Regions from separate parts of the Peribacillus sp. Aquil_B1 genome, predicted to be linked through region 3. Evidence: riboswitches for the same ligand, from Rfam matches in the RefSeq annotation. Region 3 holds a riboswitch; each other region holds the start of a gene.

Region 1 (6,498 bases), on a different contig from region 3:
TGACTTAACTCATGTACTGGATGCAACCTCCAACATTCTTCCTTTTATCAAAAAAGGAAATGTCATCATTATCGAATCGACAATAGCGCCGAGAAGTATGGATGATCATATTAAACCGATGATCGAGAGGACGGGCCTTACCATCGGAAAAGATATTTTCCTCGTTCATTGTCCGGAACGTGTTTTACCTGGTAGGATTCTTGAAGAGTTGGTTCATAATAACCGTATCGTCGGGGGCATCACGGAAACATGCTCATATAAAGGAAGTCTTGTTTATAAAACCTTCGTTCAAGGAGAGATCATTCAGACGGATGCGAAAACGGCTGAAATGTCCAAACTGATGGAAAACACCTTCAGGGATGTCAATATCGCCCTTGCGAATGAGCTGACGAAAATCTGTTTCGAGCTGGATATCAATGTTTTGGATGTCATATCGATGGCAAACAAACACCCTCGTGTCAATATTCACCAACCAGGACCAGGAGTTGGCGGCCATTGTTTAGCGGTCGATCCGTATTTCGTCGTTGCAAAGGCACCAGAGCAAGCGAGAATCATTAAATTGGCCCGCGATACCAACGTATCGATGCCTTATTATATCGTTAATTCCGTAAGGATGATGCTAGAGGGGATCCGGAAGCCAAAAGTAGCTGTTTTCGGTCTTGCATACAAAGGAAATGTAGATGATATTCGTGAAAGCCCAGCCATTGATGTCGTCAATATCTTGATGGGGATGGAAAACATGGATGTATCCTTGCATGACCCGCATGTCCAATCTGGAAAGATGCCAGTCGTATCAGTGGAAGACGCTGTAAATGATGCCGACTTGATACTTGTTCTGACCGACCATGATGAATTTAAACAAATGGATTATGATAATCTATCAAATCTCATGAGAAATAAATTGATTTTGGATACACGCAATTGCATTGATGCAACTAAAACAGATGTCCCGGTGGCCAATCTGGGCAACATATATCAATACAAAACGATGTCCATGAAAAAAGCCAGGAATAAAGCGATCATCTAAAAACTTGGACAAACATCGATAAAGGTATAAGGATTCAGGGGCGCTGACTATGACAGTGCCCTTTTTGAATTTCATCATCTGGCGGAGGAACGGAGGACAGATGATCATTGAAGAAAAGGAACAAGCGAGAGCTTGTCCTTTCAGAAACTGTGGAAACGTTTCAGTTGGTCTCAGAAATCCGCTCCCTTTCCGCCAAGCCCCCGCCAAACAATCTGGAGGGGGCTTGGCTAGCCATATATTAGGCCGTTGCCGCCGTTATTCTACCTAAACCGTACTTATTGACCTAAGACGCAGTTAATCGACCAACAGGGCACAATATTCGGCCGATGTCGCAGTTAATCGACCAACAGTGCACATTATTCAGCCGTTGTTGCAGTTAATCGACCTATAGTGCACAATATTCGACCATTGTTGCAGTTAATCGACCAACAGTGCACATTATTCGGCCGAAGACGCAGTTAATCGACCAACAGTGCACATATTCGACGGTTGTCACAGTTAATCGACCAACAGGGCACAATATTCGACGGTTGTCGCAGTTAATCGACCAACAGTGCACTATATACGACGGTTGTTGCAGTTAATCGACCAACAGTGCACAATATTCGACGGTTGTCGCAGTTAATCGACCAACAGTGCACTATATTCGACGGTTGTTGCAGTTAATCGACCAACAGTGCACAATATTCGACCGATGTCGCAGTTAATCGACCAACAGGGCACAATATTCGGCCGAAGACGCAGTTAATCGACCAACAGTCCACAATATTCGACCGTTCACGGCAGTTAATCGACCTACAGTGCATTATATTCGACGGTTGTTGCAGTTAATCGACCAACAGTGCACAATATTCCACCGATATCGCAGTTAAATGACCTAACCGGCACAATATTCGACCGTTCACGAATTTAATCTACACCTCACTATTCGGACTCCGAAGCATTTATTTTTAAGGTCCACGCATGATATCCGCTTCATTTCCGGCCACTGTTGTCTGCTAAGTCTCTCGCTAATGTATCTAGCGGGTTCTTGGTTAGCCAGTGGCAGGAGTGTAGCAAATTTCTGAGGAATCCATTCAAAAAGTAAACCATGAAGGATAACCAAGTCCAATCAACTTTTTTGACAAATTGAAAGGACCAAGCAAGAGCTTGGTCCTTTTGTGTACAATTTATTAAGCTGTCGGTCCGCCAAGTTCTTCGATTTCACTTGGAACGCTGCCGAATTTTTTGAAGTTAGCACGGAATTGTGCGGCAAGGTCCGTTGCTGCTTCTTTATAAGCGGCAGGATCTGCCCAAGTCTTGATTGGTTGAAGCACTTCATCAGGAACACCAGGAACATGAAGCGGGATATCCAAGCCGAAGATATCATCTTTGATCGTTTCGATGTTCGCTAATTCACCTTCAAGTGCCGCTTGTACCATTGCACGAGTGTAAGCAAGTTTCATACGGCTTCCAGTTCCGTATGCTCCGCCAGTCCAGCCAGTGTTGACAAGGTATACTTTTGCATTGTGCTCGTCAATTTTATCACCAAGCATCTCAGCATAGCGTTGAGCTGGAAGCGGTAAGAATGGTGAACCGAAGCAAGTGGAGAATGTAGCTTCCGGTGAAGTTACGCCTCTTTCAGTACCAGCCAATTTACTAGTGTATCCGCTTAGGAAGTGGAACATTGCCTGTTCTTTGGAAAGCTTGCTGATTGGAGGCAGAACGCCTGAAGCATCAGCTGTTAAGAAAATGATTGTATTTGGATGTCCTGCAATACTTGGGTTCACGATATTATCAATCGCTTGCATTTGGTAAGCAGCACGAGTGTTTTCAGTCAATGAACTGTCATCATAGTTCGCTTCACGTGTATCCGGATCAACAACAACATTTTCCAATACGGCACCGAAACGGATTGCATCGAAAATTTGTGGTTCTTTCTCACGTGAAAGATTGATCGTTTTCGCATAGCAGCCGCCTTCGATGTTGAATACGCCGTTAGAAGACCAGCCGTGCTCGTCATCGCCAATCAGCTTACGGCTAGTATCTGCTGATAAAGTTGTTTTGCCTGTACCGGACAGTCCGAAGAATAAAGCGACGTCCCCTTCACGTCCTACGTTAGCAGAGCAATGCATTGGAAGGATTCCAGCCTCTGGAAGTAAGTAGTTCATGATCGAGAAGATCGATTTTTTCATTTCTCCTGCATATTCCGTTCCGCCGATCAGGATGGTACGGCGTTCAAATGAAACGATGATGAAAGTTTCGGAAGTGGTTCCGTCCACTTCTGGGTCTGCTTTGAAGTTAGGCGCAGAAAGGATTGTGAATTCAGCTTCGTGACCTCTTAGTTCCTCTTCATTTGGACGGATGAACAAAGTATGGGCGAAAAGGTTATGCCAAGCATATTCATTAACAACACGGATTGGAAGACGAGATGATTCGTCTGCACCAGCGAAACCTTTAAAAACAAAAATCTCTTCTTTTGCTTTTAGGTAGTCAACTACTTTATTATATAGTTTATTGAACACATCTTCGGAAATTGGTTGGTTCACTGAACCCCAATCGATTTTATCTTTAACGGATGCTTCTTCCACGATAAATTTATCTTTAGGTGAACGACCAGTATATTTGCCAGTTTCAGCTTTTACTGCGCCGGTTGATGTTAAAACGCCTTCATTTCTGCTTAATACTTTTTCGACCAATTGAGGAACTGAAAGTTGAGTTTGCACATTGTTTCCTGTTAATAACTGGTGTAACTCATTAGAAACATCTACAGAATTCATATATGAGGTACCTTCCTTTGTTTAAGTTTTTAGATTACAATTAGTATAACACATTCATTTAAATAGTCTATACTATTTCTTCTAATTTGTGATTATTTTCAGATGGTCGCGTTAATCATTTTATTCCGGCAGGAACCGAGTCAGGATTATCACATATACTTTAATGAAGTGAATTTATTTTAATAGGAAGTAAGTAAGCAATAATTTCCAATGTTGAAGTCGTTTTTCATCTGCTTAATACTTATTATTAATGGCAATTTCCAACATTTCTATTCGTATTTTGCATTGTAATACGCTGTATCAACATGTTTTTCAAATGAACGCCATACTGGGCGGAAATGTTCTTTTTAGAAAAGCATTGACAAATTCCAACCAGATACGATAATATCTTAAATTGTACGGATTCTCTTATCCCGAGTTGGTGGAGGGACAGGCCCTTTGAAACCCAGCAACCTGCCATATTGAACTTGACTCCAAGATCGATCGCCGAAAATAAAGCGAAGGTCTTCAAGGAATAGTGGTGATGGTGCTAACCTGAGCAAGGTAAAAAACCCTTGAACGATAAGAGTGAAAGGATAGAAGACAGAATTTTAAACCTTTCCTCATTTGCCAGGGAAGGTTTTTGTGTTTTTTATAAGTAATTCTGTGTCTATAGTTGAAACTAATGAGGGAAACGAGTTCCGTAAAAATCAGGCTTATGCCTACAACATACTAAATTCCAAGGAGGAAATATGATGTCAAAGAAACGTCTATTTACTTCTGAATCTGTTACAGAGGGCCATCCGGACAAAATTTGTGATCAGATTTCAGATTCCATTTTAGATGCTATCCTAGCTAAGGATGCAAATGCACGTGTTGCGTGTGAAACTAGTGTAACAACAGGACTTGTACTTGTTGCTGGTGAAATTACAACGTCCGCTTACGTGGATATTCCGCGTATCGTTCGTGATACGATTAAAGGAATTGGCTATACACGTGCGAAATACGGTTTCGATGCTGAAACTTGTGCCGTGTTGAGTTCCATTGATGAGCAGTCTGCCGATATCGCAGCTGGTGTCGATAAAGCATTGGAAGCTCGTGAAGGTAACATGTCTGAGGAAGAAATCGATGCAATCGGTGCAGGAGACCAAGGTCTTATGTTCGGATTTGCTTGCAATGAAACAGAAGAGCTTATGCCGCTTCCGATTTCATTGGCACATAAACTTTCATTCCGCTTGGCTCAAGTTCGTAAAGATGAAACTCTTGCTTACCTGCGCCCTGATGGTAAAACACAGGTAACAGTGGAATATGATGAGAATAACCGTCCTGTACGTGTAGATACGATCGTTATCTCTACACAGCATGATGCAGAAATTACACTTGAACAAATTCAAGCCGATTTAAAAGAACATGTGATTAAAGCAGTCGTTCCAGCTGAATTGATCGATGCTCAAACTAAATACTTCATCAACCCTACTGGCCGTTTTGTAATTGGCGGACCTCAAGGGGATGCTGGTCTTACTGGACGTAAAATCATCGTTGATACTTACGGCGGATATGCTCGTCATGGCGGCGGTGCATTCTCTGGTAAGGATGCCACTAAAGTTGACCGTTCTGCTGCATACGCTGCTCGTTACGTTGCGAAAAACATCGTGGCAGCAGGCCTTGCCGACAAAGCGGAAGTTCAATTGGCATACGCAATTGGTGTGGCAGAGCCTGTATCGATTTCAATTGATACGTTCGGAACTGGTACAGTTAGCGAAGAAGTCCTTGTTGACCTAGTTCGCGCCAACTTCGACCTTCGTCCAGCTGGCATCATCAAAATGCTTGACCTTCGTCGCCCGATCTACAAACAAACAGCTGCCTACGGACACTTTGGCCGTACAGATGTCGATCTTCCATGGGAACGCACGGACAAAGCAGAAACATTAAAAGCACAAGCGTAAATCATATAAAAAAGGTGTCCCGCAATTTGCGGGGCACCTTTTTTTGTGGATTAATTTTGCCGTCAGCGGGAATAATTCAAGAAATCCCTAAGAAATTCAACTTACGTGCAATACGCGTGATTCAGGGTCGTTTACAGTTTGTTTGGGTGAAATACTCGTGAGTCAGAGCAGTTTACTCGTGATATTGTAGCTTTACTTGTGAATAAGAGCGGTTTACTCGTGAATTTGAGCCATTTACTCGTGAATTATAGCGGTTTACTCGTGAATTTGAGCCATTTACTCGTGAGTCAGAGCAGTTTACTCGTGAATTTGTAGCAAATACTCGTGAGTTTGAGTATAATACTCGTAACTTTCAGTCAATTCACTTTATTCGTTCCGCTGTTTTATAGTATTGTCCTTTTTCGGCATATTCGCGAACGATGCGTTCCATATCCTGGCGATCTTCTTCGTTGATTTCGCGAATGACTTTAGCTGGGCGTCCGAATGCCAGCATGTTCGGTGGAATGACTTTACCTTGGGGAACGAGGCTGCCGGCACCGATGAAGGCTCCTTCGCCGATTTCGGCTTCATCCAGTACAATCGATCCCATGCCGATCAGAGCTCCTCGACGGATTTTACAGCTATGTAAAATGACCTGATGGCCAATGGTTACTTCATCCTCGATGATCAATGGATTATTTGGGCTTTGGTGCAGGACGCTGTTATCCTGTATACTGACTTTTTTCCCGATGATGGTTGGGGATACATCACCGCGGATGACGGAATTGAACCAAATGGATGTTTCGTC
Region 2 (6,498 bases), on a different contig from region 3:
TGTGAATGTTTTAATGCTTGTTCAAGAACGGCTTCGTCCGTAGTATCGATGACCAATGGGACCTTCACTTTTTTGACGACCTCTTCCACAAATTCCTTCATATCGCCAAGCTCATCCCCATCAGGGTCTGCAAGACAGATATCAATGACATGGGCGCCTTTTTTCACTTGGGTACGCGCAATTTCGGCTGCTGGCTCGTAATGCTTGCCGCGTATCAGCTCCTTGAATTTTCGGGAACCGATAACATTCGTCCTTTCACCTACGAATAAAGGACGCATTGAATCATCGTAAATGAGCGGTTCTATGCCTGATACGGCATGACCATGGGCAGTTTCCGAAATTGTACGGGGCTTCATCCCTTCGAGCACCCTGGAAAGTTCTTTAATATGCTCTGGCGTCGTACCACAACATCCGCCAATGATATTGATCCATCCCTTATCGGCAAATTGCTTCATTTTCTCAGCCAGGGAAGTTGGTGACTCATGATAGTGTCCTTCTTCATCAGGGAGCCCGGCATTCGGATAACAACTGATGGCGCTATTCGATATATCTGCAAGTGTCCTGATATGGTCTATCATGAATTCCGGCCCTGTTGCACAATTAAGGCCGACAGCTACGGGCTTCATATGTTCAACCGATAAATAAAAAGCTTCTATGGACTGGCCAGCAAGTGTCGTGCCCATCGGTTCAATTGTTCCTGATATGATGACAGGCACTTCTTTTCCTGTTTTTGCAAATGCTGCTTTGATGCCAGAAAAGGCAGCCTTGACATTAAGCATATCCTGACAGGTTTCCACCAACAGCAAGTCTACACCGCCATCCAAGAGACCCAGTGCCTGTTCTTCATAAGAATCGGTTAAAATATCAAAAGTCGTTCCGCCCGTTACGGAAAGCGTTTTTGTAGTGGGGCCCATCGATCCGGCTACATACCTTGGCCATTCCTCATTGGAATACTTTTCACAAGCTTTAACGGCAAGCTCAGCTGAAATTTTATTTAGCTTGTAGGCAATCGTGCTTATTTGGTATTCATCAAGAACGATGCTGGTCGCTCCAAAGGTATTGGTTTCAATGATATCTGCGCCCGCTGCTAAATATTTTTCATGAATGGACTGGATGATTTCCGGTTGCGTCAGTGATAAATATTCATTGCAGCCCTCGAATTGTTCTCCGCCAAAATCGTCTGCTGTCAAATTCTCCGCTTGAAGCATGGTTCCCATCGCCCCATCAAGCAGGAGAATCTTAGAATTTAACTGATCTTGAATCGCTTTTTTATTCATGTACTGCCACCTCTGATGTCTGTTTACTATCGACTTTTCTAATATATTTCGTAAGTTCCGCCGTCATTTCATAGCGAAGGAACGGAGTGATTAAATATATGCCCTTGAATTTTTCCCTAGCCGCGTCCACCAGTTCCCGCGCGATATTGACCCCTTCAATCCTTGACTTTACAGGGTCATCCCCCGCTAAAGCCATGGCCCTTCTTACGTTATCAGGCAATTTAATGCCAGGGATCTCATTATGGATGAATTCTGCATTCCGGGTGCTTGTCAAAGGCATGATACCGATGAAAATCGGAGTTTCTAAATGTTTTGTAGCTTCATGCACTTCTTCGATTTGCTCCACCGAATAAATTGGCTGTGTCAAAAATGATTGGGCACCGCAGGAAATCTTCTTTTCCATTCTCAGTACGGCTTTATCCAGATATTTCACATTAGGATTAAACGCTGCCGCAATTTTAAAATTTGCCCGTTGACCCAAACTTTGACCGGAATAGGAAAGACCTTCATTAAATTGTTTGACCAGGCTTATAAGGTCAAAGGAAGATAAATCATAAACCGAGGTGGCACCCGGGAAGTCCCCTATTTTTGAAGGATCTCCGGTGATGATCAATAATTCATTCAGCCCTACCGTCTGCAGACCCATTAAATGTGACTGGAGGCCAATCAAATTTCGATCACGGCATGTTATATGCACCATCGGATTAATATTCAATTGGTTCTTAAGTAAGTTAGCCAGTGCATCATTCGATATCCTTGGTGAGGCAAGTGAATTATCCGCTAATGTAATGGAATCGACCCCTGCTTTTTTCAAAACCTCAGCACCGGTCATGAAACTCTCTATTCCCAGTTTTTTCGGTGGATCAAGTTCAACGAGGATCGTCCTTTCCGTTTTGGCCTTTTCGTACAGTGGAAGCTCCAATTCTCGATCGTTCACTTCAATTATTTCTATTTCGCGGGATTTCGTAACTTTCTCTTTTACAGGAGCAAAACTTCCGATCGCATTCTTTACAGCTTGGATATGCAGTGGAGTCGTTCCACAGCACCCGCCTATGATAGCGGCACCTTGCTCACGAAGTTCCAAGGCACTTGACCCAAAGTATTCCGGCACGGCTTTATAGACGAGCCTTCCATCCACATAATCAGGGAGGCTGGCATTAGGGTATATGGCGATCGATGCTTCCTTCGGCATACTCACTTCTTCCAAGGCCCGGATCATATGATGTGGACCAAGACGGCAATTCACCCCCACAACATCGGCACCCAGTTGCTCGAGTTTTTGAAAGGCTTCATTTAAATGGATTCCATTTTGTAGATTACCCAGTTCATGCATCGAAACATTTGCGATGATCGGCAGTCCAGTTTCATTTTTTACGATTTGCAGGACGGTTTCCAGCTCTTCCAGGTCATAAAATGTTTCCAAGAGAATTCCATCCGGGTTTTCCATCAACAGACTGTATAGCTGTTCACGAAAACCCCGTTTAATCTCTTCCATGCTTAAATCCGATTTCCTGATACTCCGCTGTGCCCCTATGGTACCGAAGACATACGCCTTTCCTTTTGCCGCTTTTTTAGCTAGAATGACTCCCTGGCGGTTGATTCTGCTAACTTCATCTTCAAGTCCATACCGTTTCAATTTGTTGAAATTAGCTCCGTATGTATTTGATTGAAGGATATCTGCACCAGCTTCCAGATAGGCACGGTGGATGGACTCTATTTGATTTGGATTCGTGCAGTTTAATTCCTCATAACATTGATCGATGCCATTTGAGTACAATAAGGTCCCCATTGCCCCTTCCCCAACCAACATTCTTTCTTTCACTTCTTTACGAAAATTCATCATTACACCCTCTCTCAAAAACAGTCCTGTTTTTGTCGTATTTTATGAGTATGAGAGAAAAGGAAAAAAAACCTTCTCAAAGAAGAAGGTTTTTTGAAACATTCTCCTCATCTATCAAGCTCTGCTTGCTGGATTTAGCACCTTTGCCTAAGCTGGTTGCTGAGGTTTCTTCGGGCCAGTCCCTCCACCTCTCTCGATAAGATCCATTTATATAATTTTCACAAGATTTCAAAATTAGATTATATTTAATTTACATTAATAATCTGTCAATTTCAATACCTGATCGACATTTTTTTCACTTTTGCAAAAATGATTCAATCTTTTGCGGGTTTAACCCTCTTCAAGATTCTTTGTTTCCAGTCTTCCGCTAACGAGTCTAGAGTAAGTAAAGCCTTAGCGCCTTCCAGGCCATCTCGTTTATGTAGGATTACCTCTGTTGCATAATGAACTGAAATTTTTTCTTGCAAACGATCTATCAGCACGATTTCGTTTTGCTTATTTATCGTTCCTTCTTGAAGTACTCTTGCAAAATAACCAGTGAAACTCGTTTTCAGCACAAGTTCCAAAAACTTAGGTTGTTGATTAAAGTGGGAAATGGTCGAACAAGGTATCCTCCCCTGGTTAATTTGCACAATCACTTCGCCTATTTGATAAATATCGCCGATATACGTGTCTTCTTCCCTCATCCCCTCTACGGTTAAATTTTCACCGAATGCTGGGATATCCAGCTTTTTAGAGAATTTTTCATTCCATAATGAATAATGCTCAAAGGGGTAAATGCACAAAGCCCGATCAGGACCTCCATGGAACTTTACATTACCAATCCCATCACCAATTATGCCTGATTTAGTCACTGTCACATTATCCTGTGCTTGTTTATCCATGGCTGAAAAGATATCGACATTCGAAAAAATTTCCTGTTTCGGCTTTCCGGCATGAAGTGATTTGATTTTTCCATTTTCCATTTGCATCTTCCATTCATATTTAATTTATATCATCCTATATGTATAAATTATACTAAAAATCCATTTATTCTGTAGCTTTTTATAAGTATATGAAGTGAAAAAGCCACATAATCCGCTTAAATGGACAAAATATCATTGATTTCCAGAAAAATTCATAGGTTAGTTTCAGTAATTTTGTTGCTATTTCAGAATTAAATATGGTAGAATATGAACACAATATATAGTCGAAAACTACAACCGTTCGCCTATATGTTGATTTTCACGATTGAATTCCTCATTGTCGCTCTTTAGGGAGCGAATTTTTTTGCCTCCATTTCCATCCATTTATTTTCTTTTATTCCATCCATATCCTTAAATCGTGATTCACTTACCTATTTGCACTTTCCTTTCCTATACAAATCCCTCCCTGTAAAGTCACTTTCACTCCCTTATAAGTGTCTGGTTCTTTGCTAAAACAAGCAGAAAGCCGAGCGACACCATATGTCTTCCGCTCAGCTTCCTGTTTAAGCTTGTTTCTTTTTTTTCGGTGCCGCTTTCTTTCGGGTCGTCTTTTTCTTTTCCGGTTCATCATGTTTCGTACGGTCAATGGATGCCTGTAATGCCTCCATTAAATCGGTTACATTGTTGGAAACTGGTTCTTTTGTTTTGGCTGTAATCGTCGTCTGTCCCGTTTTCTTTGATTCAATCAATTCTAGCAACGCGGTTCGATAGTCATCCGTGTATTTTGTCGGATCGAAAGTAGTCGTTAATTGATCTATCAATAATACGGCAGTATCGATTTCTTTTTTTACAATGGTATCATTGGCTGGGATATTCGGAACGTCCGCTGTGGAACGGACTTCATCCGGATAATGAATCGTTTCCATCACCAAGGTATTATCAACGACTCGGATTACCGCCATTTGTTCTTTAGAGCGAATGATGATTTTCGCTAATCCTACCTTATTGGATTCCTTGAGGGCCTGCCTCAAAAGGGAATAAGCTTTTATCCCTCCGTCATTAGGGGACATGTAGTAACTCCGATTGAAATAAATGGGATCTATTTCTTCAATTTTAACGAAATCCACGATTTCCACGGCTTTTTCTTCGTTTTGTTTTTTCAGTTGCTCCAATTCATTGTCTTCCAATACAACAAATTTTCCCTTTGTATACTCAAAAGCGCGGACTATATCATCCTTACCCACTTCTTTCTGGCATACCGGACAAACTTTTTCGTATTTAATCGGTGAATGACATTCCTTATGCAACGTCCTTAAAGAAATATCCTTATCCTCCGTTGCAGCATGAAGTTTGATCGGAATGTTCACCAAACCGAATGATATGCTCCCCTTCCACATCGTATGCATATTCGTCACCTCATAACTTATTTTTAAAGAGAAGAACAATTTTATTATTCCCCTTTGTCCAAAAAAATCCGAAAAAACAATTGCCAACTCTAACACTTCGTTTTTTTGGCAAAATAATGTTAACCAATTATTTGCGGAGGTGATACAAAAATGAAACCGATGCTGCCAACCTATTACCCCGAAGCCCCCAGCTCCAAGGATTGGCGTTATGAAGTCAAATATGACGGTTTTAGGGCTATTTTAACGATAGACTCCGATACCATAAGCATTTCGAGTCGGAACGAGAAGGAATTATCACCACAATTCCCAGAAATCATTGCTTACATCAAAGAACTGGACCTGGAAGAATATCTCCCGCTTCAGTTAGATGGAGAATTGGTCTGGCTTACCAATGAAGCGAAAGCGGACTTTTTTCAAATACAGTGGCGAGGGCGTCTTGGAAAACAATCCTTAATATCTGAAAAAGCGCGCTTCTCCCCATGCCGGTTTATAGCGTTTGACCTGCTTCGCATCAACGGAAAAGACTTATCAGCTAAACCTATGGAAGAACGTAGGGATTTGATGTTGAATATGGGGGCAAAACTCGGCTTTCCTATTCCGCCTAATCCCAACGATAAGGCTTTGATACAATTAATAGAAAGTTTTGATATTTTGGATAATGCCTTGAATAAGGTCACCCTATTAGATGGCGAAGGAGTTGTCGCCAAGGAAATTCGAGGTACTTGGCAAGAAGGAAAACGTACTGCATCTTGGATTAAGGTGAAAAACTGGAAGACCGTTTCTTGTTTCATTACAGCATTGCACAAAGAAAATGGTTACGTTTCCCTCGCAGTTTTCAAAGATGGTGCCGTAACGAAAATCGGAAGTGTTAAAAACGGACTGAGTTCTCAAGATAAAAGTATATTGCATCAACTGATCAAGCAAAATGCATCAGACGAAGATACACAATTTTTTTATATCCATCCATCCATTTGCATAGAAGTTCAATTCTTACACGTATATGAGGAAAATGAATTGCGTGAACCTCAGTTTTCGCAATGGCTTTTACAAACGACTCCCGATGAATGTAC
Region 3 (6,498 bases):
TGGGTCGCAATCACAATGACGGCCATGATCAAGATTATCCATGGCACCTGACCAATTTTGGCGAAAAATGGGCTGATCAGTCCTGTTGCGAATGTCCCGTCGGGCATGACCATATTTTGCGAAACCGTTGCCCCTTTTGTATAAGTAAGGGCAATTCCCTGGATAATGAACATGGTAGCCAATGTCATCAGCATGTCGGGAATTCTCAATTTAACGATCATGAATGAATTCAAAACCCCTACGACAAGTGAAGCGCCGATTGCAGCTAATATAGCAATTAATGTATCCTGTGAAAACCAGACAAACATCGAGATGACGATGGCATTGGCCAATGATGCGACGGAGCCGACCGAAAGGTCGAAGCCATCCAAGGTCAGGGATATCGTAATGCCGATCGCAATGATGGTCACGATTGAAATGGAACGCAGGATGTTGACCAGATTCGTAGTTTGAATGAAAGATGGGTTGGAAACGGCAAAAATTCCAATTAGAATGATAATCGTCAATATGGTGCCGTATTTATAGAAAAAGTCGAATAGTTCCACCCTTTTCTTCGCTTTCGCTGTCTTTGTAACAGGAATGGGTATGCTCATTCTATTTTCCTCCTGTTGAATAGAATAGTAGTTCTTCTTCATTCGTTTTACTTGTTTCTAATTCGATGACAGTGCTCCCGTCATATAACACATATGTCCGGTTGGTAATGCCAATGATTTCGGAAAGCTCTGATGATGCATAAATGATCGCTTTCCCATTCCTTGCAAGCTCTGCAATCAATTCGAATATATCCTTCTTGGCTCCAACATCGACCCCTTTCGTTGGTTCATCGAATATGTATACATCCGCATCGGCCATAAGCCATTTCCCGATGGCAACTTTTTGCTGATTGCCACCTGAAAGGTTTTCGACATTCACTTCCCCAGAAGGAGTTTTAATGCCGAGACTTGCGATCATTTCCTTCGCTCTTTCCTTTTCCGCCTGGCGATTCACGAAGCTGAATGTCTTGGAGAATTTGCCAAGACTAGCTGCCGTCAAGTTAGCCGAGACTGATTCCTGAACAAGGACCCCTTCTTTCCTGCGTTCCTCAGGTACAAGTGCCAGACCGCTTTTCACTGCTTCGTGCGGTGATTTCAAGGAAAGCTTTCGACCATTCAGGATGACTTCACCAGCTGTGATCGAGGTATGACCGAAAAGGGTTTTACACAGCTCCGTTTTCCCAGCCCCGACCAACCCTGCCAAGCCTATTATCTCGCCTGCTTTAATATTCAAACTGACATTTTTAACTTTCTCCGCATCTGACAATCCATTCACTTCCAGAATAACGTCGCCAATCGAAGCATTCACTTCAGGAAACTGTTCATCCATGGTTTTCCCAAGCATGCTCTCTACCACATCGGTACGGGTCATGTCTTCCGTCTTTCGACAAGTGACACGCTCCCCATTCCTCATGATCGTAATTTCCTCACAGATTTCAAAAATTTCGGGCAGACGATGTGAAATGAAAATGATTCCCACGCCTTTTTGCTTTAATTCATTTACAATTCGAAAAAGTTCTGTCGTCTCCGTATGACTTAACGGAGCAGTTGGCTCGTCGAGAATCAGGAATTTGCATTCTGTCGAAACGGCTCTTGCTATCAGGACCATCTGTTTTTCAGCCAAAGTAAGGTCTCTTACCAGCTTTTTCGAAGGGACACGAATTTTCATATCTTCAAGAATAGAAGCCGCTGTGTTGTGCAGCTCTTTCCATTGGACCATCTGTTTTTTTCCCATGTTTTGAACCATATCATTCAACATTACATTTTCCCCAACCGTTAAATAAGGGATGAGGGCGGTATCCACTTCCTGATATACAATTTGAATGCCTTGTTCTTGAGCCGCTTTTGGCGAGCGGATATCCCGCTTCATCCCATCAATAAAAATGTCACCTGAATAATGAACATGGGCTCCGGATAAAACTTTCATTAACGTCGATTTCCCTGCTCCGTTTGCACCGACCAATGCGTGGGCTGTCCCTGATTTTACGGAAAAATCAACATCACTCAGTGCCTTCACCCCCGGAAATTCAATCGAAATCTTCTTCATTTCTAGTTGCTTGCCCATGTCCATTCCTCCTTATTGAACAGACACTCCCTTCACTGGAAAGAGAGTGTCTCTTTTTACTTCTTATAATGATCTTTCAAAACTTTCATCCAATCTTCTTCAAATTCAGTCGATACACCCCAGCCATCGACAATACCAGATAGATTTGCCATGTTCACCGCTTCTTTTGACGCTTGGATTTGCTTTTGTGAAATAAGTGAAGCCTCCAAGTCATAGGTTTGCGGCGTTTCTTCGCCCGCTAATTTTTTAGCCAGAATCCTCATATTCACTGCACCGATCAACTTGGGATCGACTGCTGCCGTGTAGGACCATGAGCTATCAGCCGATTGAATTTCCTGGAGATCTGCATTCGAAACATCTATTCCATATATCTTAACTTCATCTCGGCCCGCCTCTTTAATCGCCCGGGCTGCACCGATAGCAAAGGCATCCCATGTTGCGAAAATGGCATCCAATTTACCTTTAGGGTATTTATTCAGCATGGCTGCTACAGCATTTTGTGTCTGAACCGAAGTATCAGCAGAGGCCACTCCGAATCTTTCAACTTCTTTAATCCCAGGATTTTCTTTTAATTTTTCCTGATAGACTGCATTTCTTCGTACCATTGGAGGAAATCCATCCACCCAAAGATAGGCAATTGACGCTTCACCTTTCTGTTCTTTTATCAGTTTATCAAAAGCCAGAGTTGCCAACGCTTCATCATCTTGTGAAGTTAATGTCACGCCTTCTATTTTAGATAGATCGCTTATTGAATCGAATGTAACAACACTTTTTCCTGCATCAACCAACTTTTGAACGTCATTCACAGTTGCGGCATCATCACCATGTGAAATGATATAGCCGTCATAATCTTCCTCCAAAGCCTGCGCTATCGCATCATGGAATTTAGCCGTATCACCATTGGCTGTGTACGTATCCACTTGAAACCCCAGTGCTTCTCCTTCTTCCTTCGCCCCCGCCAGGTATTGGGCCGTATGATCATCACCGCCAATTTTACGAATCACTTTGATTCTGGCTCCATCTCCATCAGCAAATCTTTCCGGAACATTTTCAAATGATACTTTTTCTTCTTTCTTCGACTCTGTGGAACTCTGACCTGTAGAGCAACCCGTTAAAAGCAAAGCCGAAGCGATGGTTGAAATGAATATCCCTTTAATAGACCTTTTCATTTTGTTTCCCTCCATTATTACTTATTAGTCTTATCAGTTAAGTTGGTGTAAATCCCAAAATAAAAACCTCTCTAATATAGAGAGGTTTAATCGGCTGTTTTGCAGACTTGTCCCTCTCTTATCTGTCAAAACATTTCTGTTTTGCAGGATTTAGCACCAATTCCTAATGGAACGGTTGCTGGGCATCTTAGGGCCAGTCCCTCCGCCACTCTTGATAAGAGATATATGTGTTACGTTTTCGTAATTATCACTTTATAGGGATATAGTCGTAAAGTCAATAGATTTTTGAATATTTGAAATGTTCCCCGTTATTTTTTATTTTCTTTGTAGCTGGGCTAGACGCTTTTTCTCAATCTTTTCAAGCCGCTCCAACTGCCTTAATTTCACTTCGAACAAGGTGATAGGGTCACGGTAAACTTCCGGATTTTCTTTCATATGCTCCAATGCAGCCTGGTAGTCTTTAATTTCAGTCTGCGTTTGCTCTATCGTTTTTTGAAGTAAGGCAAATGAACCGCGATAGAAAAGGGAGATGTCACGATCCAATGATTTTTCAAACAATCCAAATTGGGTAAGGAAACGTTCCGTGATCATTTCCGCAACATCCAGGTAATCTTCACTTTCCAGGTATTTCTTATAACGATTGTACATATTGGCTTTATTTTGCGGTATCGCCCCAAATAGCTTCCCTGCTCCTTTAAGCAGCAATTGTGATGGAGTCCTGCGCAAAAGGATATTGACGTTTTCGATGCGGATACTGCTTGTCATCCGGTCGGCATCACGGCGCCAGTCATCCAATACCCTGAAGTCACCTGCCAGTGTAATCCGTTCTTCTTTGTATAATTCATTGAATCCGGCACTCATTTCATCCATGAACTGCTGGCTTTGTGAGAACTCCATTTGGGAACTGGCAATCCAGTCTTGAAGAGAACGGTAATATTGAGGCATGATTTTGTCAGAAATGAAGTTCTGAATCCGCTCATTCATTTCCTGGTTTAACTGTACATGGACCTGACTGAAATCACTGCTTTCCGTTAACGATTTAGAGCAATCCCTCAGTAATTCAGGAATTTTTGAATAAAGCTGATTTTTCACTTCGTCCTTAAGCGAACGATACGACCTTATGATATTTTCACTTTTTTCTTTTTCCAAATCAGCCAGTTGATTGACCGCTCCATTCAGCTTGACTTCCATCTGTTCATTCCAAGAGATGGAATGCTCGCATTTCCGCTCATTGGCTGCCCGTTTTTCTAATAGATAAGATAAAGTTTTACGAATGAATGCCAGGATTTTTTCAGATCTTCTTTCCTTCCAATTATCATCTTGATAATTCGATTGAAGGAAGGCTGAAAGGTCCTTCAATTGCTGTCGGCTGTCATAATGTTTAGAGAAAGCGAATACTTTCGCATTCGGGAAATATGCATTCACTTTATCCCATGTTTCGTCTTCCATCCGGACTGCGACCTGATCACTGTATATCGTATCCATTTTATTTAATAAGAAATGAATCGGCAGTTTCGGAGCCATCATTTGAATTTCCAATAACAGATCCCGTTCGCTGCCGGTGAAAGGCGCCCTGGCGTCAAGAACGAACATCAAACCATCACTGCCATGTAAATAGCCCTGGAAATCGGATTCCACGCTTTGTTCCCCATTGAACCCCGGAGTATCCAATAAGCGCAGATGATTATTTCTTAGGTAGTCACTGATTATGGTCACATCGACAATAGTCCCGCGCTGGCGGCGTGTTTCATCCAAATCAGTTAGCTCCATGACAACCTTGCTATCTGTATCGGTAATTTCAAGGATTTCCAGATCATCTCCATCTTTAACACTGACTAGTGACGAATGATCTTCAGCGGCAATGCTCTCGCCAACGATTGACTGAATAAAGGATGTCTTTCCATTTCCTGTACTTCCTGCAAGAAGAAGATTGAAATTCCGGGTATCCTTAAGCCCGTCTACCATCCATTTAAGCTTATTGCCAACCTTTAAATCATTATCTTCAGCCCACTGGATAATGGAATTGAACAGTTTCTCTCCCGCTTCCAGTCCGCCACCCAATTTAGGTGATTTCGAAAGCAGGCTCTCTGCATCCTGAATGACCAAGGCATTGATTGTATCCGGGAAGATTTCATTCCAGGACAACGCGGATGCCGCTGCAAACAGCGAGAGCTCCCCGTCTGCGATTTTGAGCCAGTTTTCCAGCAACCTTGGCACGACAGGACTTAAATCTTTGATTAGGTGCGTTCCTTCTAAAAGACCTGCATATGCATCCCTGTAATAGACGGAAAGCTCATCCCATACATCCGCATGGTTCAACTCGATGGTATCTATCAAGTTATTAATCACTCTCAGCCATTCAAAATAAGAATCCGTATATTTATAGTTTTTCCACAGGGCAACCGTCACCTTTTCGAAACGTTCCTGGTCAAGGTTGTATAGCGAACCAAGGACGGTTGAAAAATAATCCGGATCCATCGATTGGGCAACACCTTGCTGGATATACGTTTTCAGCACATCGAACCAGCCCATTGATTCTGTACGGATACTTTCATTCGCCGCTAATACAACCGCACTGTTCCAATCCTTTTGCTCTTCAAAAAAGGCGCGTGCAATTTCCGTGACATTCGGGTAGTCCGGTTGGAACTCGACTGCTTCTTTCACGACATTGGAAGCCAGGTCATTTCTCGATTCCACTATGTACAGGGAAAACAGTTGCAAGAGAACCTCTGTTTTCAAGACCGCTTCATCCGTATCGACGGATTTATAGATATCCTCTGCGGTTGAATACATTTCCAGTTCAAAATAAGCATCAGCGATGTTTTTCTTCGCCCATGAACCAAGTTCCCCTTCTATGTTTTCCCATTTAAAAATGGCTGCCTCATAGTCATGATGCTGAAAATATACTTCTCCTTGAGCAAATCGAATTGCGGTTAAATCCGCTCTTTCCTTTTTTTGTTCCACGAGAAACATTTCACCCAAAGCTTGAATGGGGTGCTTCCTTGTATCCTCAATCATCGTTTCATAATATTTTTTTCCGATCAGACGTTCGTCCATCTTTATTCCCCCGATATATTTCATATTTTCAATTAAAGGATAATCACTGATTCTATAAGCCTTCTAGTAGACCTAACATTCAATCTATAGGTTCCTTTAGTTAAAAAATCATTTACAAAACCTTAAAATGTTATTTTAGCAAAACAATATGGTAACAACATGTCACCACTCTTAC

Evidence for each region. Region 3 has a riboswitch for S-adenosylmethionine ahead of MPH60_RS21800 (sugar ABC transporter substrate-binding protein). Riboswitches for the same ligand answer to the same signal wherever they lie in the genome.
Region 1: it holds a riboswitch for S-adenosylmethionine, as region 3 does, so the genes downstream of both, metK (methionine adenosyltransferase) here and MPH60_RS21800 (sugar ABC transporter substrate-binding protein) in region 3, are expected to answer to the same signal.
Region 2: it holds a riboswitch for S-adenosylmethionine, as region 3 does, so the genes downstream of both, MPH60_RS08115 (bifunctional homocysteine S-methyltransferase/methylenetetrahydrofolate reductase) here and MPH60_RS21800 (sugar ABC transporter substrate-binding protein) in region 3, are expected to answer to the same signal.

Annotation. Positions count from the first base shown of each region.
Region 1 is NZ_JAKXEE010000005.1:143,697-150,194, reverse strand. Features, by position in the region: gene MPH60_RS24535 (nucleotide sugar dehydrogenase) at 1-1,027, shown strand, start outside; gene MPH60_RS24530 (hypothetical protein) at 1,077-1,295, shown strand; gene pckA (phosphoenolpyruvate carboxykinase (ATP)) at 2,200-3,786, opposite strand; SAM riboswitch class I at 4,192-4,354, shown strand; gene metK (methionine adenosyltransferase) at 4,518-5,711, shown strand; gene MPH60_RS24515 (gamma carbonic anhydrase) at 6,073-6,498, opposite strand, start outside.
Region 2 is NZ_JAKXEE010000001.1:1,605,983-1,612,480, reverse strand. Features, by position in the region: gene metH (methionine synthase) at 1-1,277, opposite strand, end outside; gene MPH60_RS08115 (bifunctional homocysteine S-methyltransferase/methylenetetrahydrofolate reductase) at 1,270-3,117, opposite strand; SAM riboswitch class I at 3,222-3,320, opposite strand; gene MPH60_RS08110 (MOSC domain-containing protein) at 3,432-4,082, opposite strand; gene ku (non-homologous end joining protein Ku) at 4,586-5,428, opposite strand; gene ligD (DNA ligase D) at 5,579-6,498, shown strand, end outside.
Region 3 is NZ_JAKXEE010000004.1:96,718-103,215, reverse strand. Features, by position in the region: gene MPH60_RS21810 (ABC transporter permease) at 1-593, opposite strand, end outside; gene MPH60_RS21805 (sugar ABC transporter ATP-binding protein) at 595-2,097, opposite strand; gene MPH60_RS21800 (sugar ABC transporter substrate-binding protein) at 2,154-3,266, opposite strand; SAM riboswitch class I at 3,382-3,487, opposite strand; gene MPH60_RS21795 (GTPase domain-containing protein) at 3,582-6,323, opposite strand.